2 regions of the Acidovorax sp. GW835-FHT14G06 genome follow, and region 2 is predicted to be linked to the other one. Evidence: riboswitches for the same ligand, from Rfam matches in the RefSeq annotation. Region 2 holds a riboswitch; the other holds the start of a gene.
The links. Region 2 has a riboswitch for thiamine pyrophosphate ahead of AC1Q64_RS01395 (purine-cytosine permease family protein). Riboswitches for the same ligand answer to the same signal wherever they lie in the genome.
Positions count from the first base shown of each region.

Region 1 (4,435 bases), on a different contig from region 2:
ACACACCCCCCACCTTCTGGGCCGGGGGTGGGCGGGACTATATGCCGGGCAAGGCGGTCCATCGCACAGGGTAAGCACGGCCCCGGGGCCCTGTTTCAGGGAATCCTCGGGGCCAGTAGCTGCGCTTATTGCGCCGTTTTCACACGGGCTTGAGGGGGATGTACAACTCGCCCCCGCCCTTCTGGAACTCCGCCGCCTTGGTCTGCATGCCCTGGGCCAGGGCTTCGGCCTCAGCCACGCCCTTTTGCGCGGCGAAGTCGCGCACCTCCTGCGTGATCTTCATGGAGCAGAACTTGGGACCGCACATCGAGCAGAAATGCGCCACCTTGGCCGAGTCCTTCGGCAGCGTTTCATCGTGGTATTCCTTGGCCGTTTCGGGGTCCAGGCCCAGGTTGAACTGGTCCTGCCAGCGGAAATCGAAGCGTGCCTGGCTCAACGCATCGTCACGCGAGCGCGCGCCCGGGTGGCCCTTGGCCACATCGGCCGCGTGGGCGGCGATCTTGTACGCAATGATCCCCTGCTTCACGTCGTCGCGGTCGGGCAGTCCCAGGTGCTCCTTGGGCGTCACGTAGCACAGCATGGCCGTGCCCATCCAGCCGATCATGGCCGCGCCGATGGCCGAAGCAATGTGGTCGTAGCCGGGGGCGATGTCGATGGTCAGCGGGCCCAGTGTGTAGAACGGGGCTTCGTGGCAGGTCTTGAGCTGCTCGGTCATGTTGGCCTGGATCATGTGCATGGGCACATGGCCCGGGCCTTCGATCATGGTCTGCACGTCGTGCTTCCAGGCCACCTGGGTCAGCTCGCCCAGCGTGTGCAGCTCGGCAAACTGCGCCTCGTCGTTGGCATCGGACGCGCAGCCGGGGCGCAGGCCATCGCCCAGGCTGAACGACACGTCGTACGCCTTCATGATGTCGCAGATGTCCTCGAAATGCTCGTACAGGAAGCTCTCACGGTGGTGCGCCATGCACCACTTGGCCATGATGGAGCCGCCGCGCGAGACGATGCCCGTGCGGCGCTGCGCCGTGAGGTGGATGTAGGCCAGGCGCACGCCCGCGTGGATGGTGAAGTAGTCCACGCCCTGCTCGGCCTGCTCGATCAGCGTGTCGCGGAAGATCGCCCAGGTCAGGTCTTCGGCCACGCCGCCCACTTTCTCGAGCGCCTGGTAGATGGGCACGGTGCCAATCGGCACGGGCGAGTTGCGCACGATCCAGTCGCGCGTGGTGTGGATGTTCTTGCCGGTCGAAAGGTCCATCACGTTGTCGGCGCCCCAGCGGATGGCCCACACCAGCTTTTCCACTTCTTCTTCGATGCTCGACGTGACGGCCGAGTTACCGATGTTGGCGTTGATCTTGACCAGGAAGTTGCGGCCAATCGCCATCGGCTCCACCTCGGGGTGGTTGATGTTGGCGGGGATGATGGCGCGGCCCCGGGCCACCTCGTCGCGCACAAACTCAGGCGTGATGATGCGCGGGATGCTGGCGCCCATGGGGTTGCCCATCAGGCGCTTCTCGCGGCCTGCATCGGCCATGTACTGCTCCATCCACTCACGCTTGCCGTTTTCACGGATGGCCACGTACTCCATCTCGGGCGTGACGATGCCCTTCTTGGCGTAGTGCATCTGCGTGACGTTGGCACCGGCCTTGGCGCGCAGGGGCTTGCGCTGCAGGGCGGCGGCCTCGGCGCGCAGCTGGGCGAGGCGGGTGGCGTCTTCGCTCTTTTGGCCGTCGTCCAGCGCCAAGGGCGCGCGGCCTTCGTAGTGCTCCACATCGCCCCGGCCGGTGATCCAGCCACCGCGCACGCTGGCCAAGCCTTTGCGCACATCAATGGTCGCATTCGGGTCGGTGTAGGGGCCGGAGGTGTCGTACACGCTGACCAGTTCGCCGTTGGTCAGCGCAATGTCGCGCACCGGTACGCGCAGGTCGGTGTGCAGTTGGCCGGGGATATAGGCCTTGTGCGATGCGGGGAAGGGCTCGCGCGTGCTCGCGAGCAGCTCGGCGAACTTCTCGGGTGTGGCCAGCTTGGCAAGGGGGTCGGGGGCGTTCATGGGGCAGGTCTCCTGGTTCCGGGGCGGTGGGTTCTGCTCCGGAATGGACCTGTGCGCCCCTCAGGTGCGGCAGCGCCTGAGGCAAGGCGTGCCCACAGGGACTGCGGGCACGGGGACAAGGAGGTCGGCTCTTCTTCCGCCGGTATGAACCGGATCAAGTTCGTCGGGTTCGCAAGCTTGCCTGAATTCCTTCAGGACTCTTGCATCTCAGCGCATCAGCACACCCCGGAGCAGGCGCGAGTATAGGCCAGAGAAAAACGGGGCGGCAGAGCCCGTGCGGTCAGAAGGTGTGAATGAATCCGGCGTGCCCGAGCAGGCCGCCAAAACGCGCCCGATCTAGGCGCAAAGCGCAGCCATAGCTCGGGCTATGGCGAGCATTTGTAACGACGAACGGGTGTGTTTTGGCGGGATGAGCGGGCATGGCGGGTTCGCTCACACCTTCTCAGGCCAGTCGGCCGATGAGGAGCACCGCGAAGAAGAACACAGCAGCAATCACCGTCCACTTGAGGATGACGAGCCCCAAGCGCTTGTAGCGCGGCTGGCCCGTGCCTGCATAAAACGCAAACGACACGGCAGCCGCCAGGAGCAGCAGCATGGCCAGCCAGCGAAAGATCAACATGGCGGGCGGGCCCTACCAGGCGCGCGCAGGCTGCGCAAAACCGGTGGGTGCCTGGCGCTCGTCCTCGAACGTGACCACCTCCCAGGCGTCGCGCTGGGCCAGCAGCTCGCGCAGCAACAGGTTGTTCATGGCGTGGCCCGAACGGAACGCGCTGTACGCGGCCAGCAGCGGTTTGCCGATGAGGTACAGGTCCCCCATCGCATCGAGGATCTTGTGCTTCACGAACTCGTCGTCATAGCGCAGACCGTCGCTGTTGAGCACCTTGTAGTCGTCCATCACGATGGCGTTGTCCAGGCCGCCACCCAGCGCCAGGCCGTTGGAGCGCATCATTTCCACATCGCGGGTGAAACCGAAGGTGCGGGCGCGGGCAATGTCGCGGCTGTAGTTGCCTTGCCCCAGGTCAAACTCCACGCGCTGACCGGTGGAGTCCACGGCCGGGTGGTCAAAGTCGATTTCAAAACTGAGCTTGTAGCCGTGGTAAGGCGTAAGGCGCGCCCACTTGGCATTGGCGCCTTCGCCCTCGCGCACCTCCACCGGCCGGGTGACGCGGATGAAACGCTTTGGTGCGTTCTGCAGTTCCACCCCAGCGCTTTGCAGCAGGAACACGAACGAAGCCGAAGACCCATCGAGAATGGGGACCTCTTCGGCCGTGATGTCCACATAGAGATTGTCGATGCCCAGTCCGGCACAGGCCGACATCAGGTGCTCCACCGTGTGCACCTTGGCATTACCCACCGCAATGGTGGATGCCAGCCGCGTATCCGTCACGGCCTCGGCACGGATGGGAATGTCCACCGGCTGTGGCAGATCCACCCGCCGGAACACGATGCCTGTGTCCGGCTGTGCGGGCCGCAGAGTCAACTCGACCCGCTGGCCGCTGTGCAGACCCACGCCTACGGCGCGGGTCAGGGTCTTGAGGGTGCGTTGCTGGAGCATCCGCGTATTTTAGGTTCTGGCACACCGCCCCGCACCGGCAGAGGTTTTGCCTGCACCACAGACGGGGCGCCACACTGGGAACGTTGGCGGCCCATAGGTAGAGCTACCGCCGCGTTTTCACCTACTGCACTGACCCCACGGTTCGCCGCACAATTTGGCATCAGAGGGCTTTGAGAACACACAACATGAACAAACCGCACCCGCCCCACAGGAGACTCCCATGAGCAAGCTCAGTTTCAAGATGAAAGTCATGCTCATGATCGGCACCGCGCTCATGGCGCTGTTGATCATGGCCATCCTGTCACTCCTCCAGGAGCGGCGGCTGATCACCGAGTCCCGCAAGGACCTGCTGACCACCGCCGTACAGTCCGCCCACAGCATCGTGGTCGGGTACCAGGCCAAGGCCGCGAGCGGTGCCATGTCGGTGGAAGACGCGCAGAAGGCCGCCAAGGATGCCCTGCGCATTGCCCGCTACGGCGGCCCCGAGGGCAAGACCGAATATTTCTACATCTGGACCACCGAGGGCGTGGGCGTGATGCACCCCTTCAAGACCGAGTGGGACGGGCAGGACATGCTCGGCAAGGTCAAGGATGGTTCGGGCGTGGACATCATCGGCCTGCTGGTCAACGGCATGCGCAGCAGCAAGGACGGCAAGGCCTTTGTACCCACCATGTTTGCGCGCCCCGGCCAGCAGACACCCGTGCCCAAGCTGCAGTACATCGTCAAGGTGGATGGCTGGAACTGGATGGTCGGCTCCGGGTTGTATACCGATGACGTGGATGCCATGCTGCGCAAGGCCCTGTGGTCAAGCCTGGCGCTGGTGGTGGCGGTGTTTG
Region 1 covers NZ_JBXAGA010000005.1:40,834-45,268, forward strand. The annotation lists gene thiC (phosphomethylpyrimidine synthase ThiC) at 140-2,017, opposite strand; TPP riboswitch at 2,159-2,282, opposite strand; gene AC1Q64_RS09625 (hypothetical protein) at 2,487-2,663, opposite strand; gene lpxC (UDP-3-O-acyl-N-acetylglucosamine deacetylase) at 2,676-3,599, opposite strand; gene AC1Q64_RS09635 (methyl-accepting chemotaxis protein) at 3,820-4,435, shown strand, end outside.
Region 1: another riboswitch for thiamine pyrophosphate. It lies ahead of thiC (phosphomethylpyrimidine synthase ThiC); the one in region 2 lies ahead of AC1Q64_RS01395 (purine-cytosine permease family protein).

Region 2 (4,435 bases):
TGTGTGGACGTGTGCCCCGTGGACTGCTTCCGCGAAGGCCCGAACATGCTTGTCATCGACCCCGATGAATGCATCGACTGCGCCGTCTGCATCCCCGAATGCCCGGCCAACGCCATCTTTGCCGAAGAAGACCTGCCGGCCGACCAGATTGCTTTCATCAAGCTCAACGCCGACCTGGCCTTTGCCGACGGCTGGAAGAGCATCACCAAGCGCAAGCCCGCGCTGCCCGACGCCGACGAATGGAACGGCAAGCCGGGCAAGGTCAACGAACTAGTCAAGTGACCCCCCTGAGTCGCTTCGCGCCATCCCCCAAGGGGGACGCCACCAGTGGCCTGGCAAAGCCAGTTCCACGGTGGCACAGTTCTTTGGCAGCGCCAGTTTCGGGCGCTGCGCGCGTGGCTTGGGCATGATTCAAGAAACCGACGCCGTAGTCATCGGCGCGGGTCCCGTGGGCCTGTTCCAGGTCTTCCAGCTGGGACTGCAAGGCATCACCGCCCACCTCATCGACGCCCTGCCCCATGCGGGCGGCCAGTGCGTCGAGCTGTACGGCGACAAACCCATCTACGACATTCCGGGCATCCCGGTGTGCACCGGGCGGGAACTGGCAGACCTGCTGCTCAAGCAGATTACGCCGTTCAAGACCCAGTGGCACCTGAACACGCTGGTATCCGCACTGACGGTACACGCCGACGGGCGCCTGCTGATCGAAACCTCGCAGGGAGCACAACTGCTGGCCCGCAGCGTGTTCATTGCCGCAGGCGTAGGCGCCTTTGTGCCGCGCACGCTCAAGGTGGAAGGCATTGAGCGTTTTGTGGGCACCCAGGTCCACTACCAGGCCCTGCCCACCACTGCAGATGTGACCGGGCGCCATGTGGTCGTGCACGGCGGGGACGAGCCTGCTGTGGCCCGTGCCGTGGAACTGGCCGAACAGGGACAAGCCGCTCGCGTCAGCCTGCTGCACCGCCGCGACGTGTTCCAGGCCCCCGACACCCTGCTGCAGCGCCTGCAGCAATTGCGTGACGCTGGGCGCATCCACGTGGAGGCAGCGCAGATCACCGGCATCGTGACAGACGGCAACCGGCTGAGCGCCTTGCAGGTGGTGAACGCCGATGGCAGCAGCCGCGCCCTGGCGCTGGACCTGCTGGTCGCTGTGCTGGGCATTTCGCCGCGCCTCGGGCCCATTGCGGACTGGGGTTTGGCCATGGACCGCAAACAGCTGGTGGTGGACACGGAAGCCTTCCGCACCAGCGTGCCCGGCATATACGCCGTGGGCGACATCAACACCTACCCCGGCAAACGCAAGCTCATCCTGTGCGGCTTCCACGAAGCCACGCTGGCCGCCTTTGGTGCGGCCGAGGCGCTCAAGGGCGATAAGGTGGCGCTGCAGTACACCACCACCAGCCCGCGCCTGCACCAGTTGCTGGGCGTACTGCCTGCCGCAGCGGCCTGACCGGGCGCGCAGGCACACCACTACAATCCGCAGCGCACTGCTTTTCGCAAGTGCTACCGCTAGGGGTGTCGAAACTGGTCTGCCAGCATCGACTGAGAGAGTCCCTTTGAACCTGATTGAGATCATCCTCGCGCAGGGAAGCAAGTCCGCAACGGCACGACCCTGAAGACGTAAGGGTGCACCGGCGGGCGGCCCCTGCTCTGTGTCTGCTTACGGAGCCATTTCATGTCCTCATTGCCTGCCACGCACGCCACCAACGAAGCGCTGGCCCCTGTCTCCCCTGACCGCCGTGTCTTCCAGTGGCACGACCACGCCTCACTCTGGTTCAGCCTGGGTGTGGGCCTGCTGGTCATGCAGGTGGGCGCCTACCTGATGCCTGCACTGGGCACCCAGAAGGCACTGATTGCCATCGTCGCGGGCTCCATCGTGGGCGCGGGCCTTCTGGGCTGGGTGGCCAAGCTGGGCTGCGACAGCGGCCTGGCCAGTGCGGGCCTGATGCATGCTGTCTATGGCCGCACATTTGCCAGCCTGCCCATCATCCTGAACATCGTGCAGCTGGTGGGCTGGGGCACGTTCGAGCTGGTGGTGATGCGCGACGCTACGGTGGCCATCGGCCAGCAGTCGGGCAGCATGGCTGGCGCGCACTGGCCCGTGCTGGCCACGCTGCTGTGGGGCGGCGTGGTGATGCTGCTCATCAGCGGATCGATGGTACAGCTGGTGCGCAAGCTGATTGCTCGCGTGGCGCTGCCGCTGGTGGTGCTGTCGCTGCTGTGGCTGTCGTGGCAGTTCTTGTCGCTGGCACAAACGCAAGGTTTTGAAGCCCTGTGGACGCGCAAGGGCGAAGGCGGCATGGGCGTGCTGCCCGCGCTGGACCTGGTGATCGCCATGCCGATCTCGTGGCTGCCCCTGGTGGCCGACTACGCGCGCCATGGCAAGAATGGCGGCTCCGCATTGCGTGGCACCTGGCTGGGCTATGCGCTGGCCAACATGTGGTGCTACACGCTGGGCGTGTTGGTGGCGCTGACCTTGCCCAGCAAGGACTTGGTGCAGGCGCTGCTGCTTGCGCAAGGCGGGCTGATCGCGCTCTCGCTGATCTTGATCGACGAGGTGGACAACGCCTATGGCGACACCTATTCGGGCGCCGTGTCGGCCCACAGCCTGTTGCCACGCTGGGGCGTGCGCGCCTGGGGCCTGCTGGTGGCCGCGCTGTGCACGGGGCTGGCCCTTGTGCTGCCCATGCACAGCCTGGAGCCATTTTTGCTGCTGCTCAGCTCGGTGTTCGTGCCACTGTTTGGCGTGATCCTGGGCCGACTGGCGTTTGGCGCCGATGCTGCCGCGCTGCTGGCCACGGCGCGCAAGATCAACGGTGTACCCGTGGCGATCTGGCTGGCAGGTATTGCGGTCTACCACTTGGCGCCCAAGGTGCTGCCCGATGCAGGATCTGCCCTGCCAGCGCTGGTGTTCAGCTTTGCGCTGGCATGGGCCACACGGCCTCGCGCCCGGTGAACTGTCAAAACACTATCAAAAAATGAGCATTCAGCGCTTGATTGACTAGCGCTTGAGCCCCAAAACAGCCCAAACCGCCGGCAAGAGCACCCGCTGCGCCACAGGCGCATAGCCGTGGTTGAGGGGGCCGTGGCCGCGCCCGGTGGTGACGTCTGCCCCTGCAGCAATGGCTCCAAGGATGTAGGCCCGAGCCTGCTCCACAGCCTGCTGCAGCGGCAGGCCCAGAGCCAAGTGGGCGGCAATCGCAGACGACAGGGTGCACCCCGTGCCATGCCCGTTGTGGGTGGCAATGCGTGGTGACTGCAGCTGGTATCCCTGCGCTTCGCCCTGCACGGCCAGCACATCCACCACCCAGTCGCCCGGCAAGTGTCCGCCCTTGAGCAACGCGGCACGGGCGCCCAGGCGCAGCAGGTCTTGCGCGGCAAGCTCCAGCGCCTCCACGCCCTCGATGCTGCGCCCCAGCAGCCACCCGGCCTCGTCCAGGTTGGGCGTGACCACTTCGGCCAGCGGGAACAGCTCGTTCACCAGCACCGCCACCGTCTCCTGGGCAATCAGACGATCGCCACTGGTGGCCACCATCACTGGGTCCAGCACCACATGCGGCAGCTGATAGGAACGAATGGCGTCGGCCACCACACGCACCACTTCGGGCGAGTGCAGCATGCCAATCTTGACGGCATCCACGCCGATGTCCTGCACCACAGCGTCGATCTGGGCCCTGAGCATCTCGGGCGGAATGCCATGGATACCCGTCACCCCACAGGTGTTCTGGGCCGTGATGGCGGTGATGGCGGTCATGCCGTAGCAGCCCAGGGCACTGAAGGTCTTGAGGTCGGCCTGGATGCCCGCGCCGCCGCCACTGTCAGACCCGGCAATGGAAAGCACGCGTGCATAGCGGCGGCCCGTTGAGGGCAAAGAGGTCTGTGAAGTCATGGCAAAAATTATGGCCTATGCGCCAGGTCAAGGCAGCGTCACCGGGGGTTGTGCTGTAATTCATTTTCAGGACGAAACAGGGGTGTCCCACCATAGGGTGTGCGACTGAGAAATACCCTGGGGCCAGCGCAGAACCCTGTGCACTGCGGCCAACGCAGCAGCCCCGCTACCCGATCCAGGTCATGCTGGCGTGGGGAGTTTCCACCAACGGTGCCCCCGTTTTGTCCATGGCTGCATGCCACTACACGGACACACCGACGGAGCTATGTCACTTCAACCTTCTTCCTTTGCCGTCCTGGGCGCAGGCCTCATGGGCCGTCTGCTGGCCGTGGAACTGGCGCGCCTGGGGCACCGTGTGGACATCTATGACGCGGGCAGCCCCGCAGCAGAAAACTCGGCCGCCACCGTGGCAGCGGCCATGCTCGCCCCACTGGCAGAGTCCGCGATCACCGAACCCGGCGTGGTGCGCATGGGCCACCATGCGCTGACCCGCTGGCCCGAGTTGCTGGGCGCACTGTCAGAGCCCGTGTTTTTTCAGCAGGCTGG
Region 2 covers NZ_JBXAGA010000001.1:308,753-313,187, forward strand. The annotation lists gene fdxA (ferredoxin FdxA) at 1-282, shown strand, start outside; gene AC1Q64_RS01390 (NAD(P)/FAD-dependent oxidoreductase) at 407-1,450, shown strand; TPP riboswitch at 1,502-1,606, shown strand; gene AC1Q64_RS01395 (purine-cytosine permease family protein) at 1,676-2,956, shown strand; gene thiD (bifunctional hydroxymethylpyrimidine kinase/phosphomethylpyrimidine kinase) at 3,002-3,889, opposite strand; gene AC1Q64_RS01405 (FAD-dependent oxidoreductase) at 4,155-4,435, shown strand, end outside.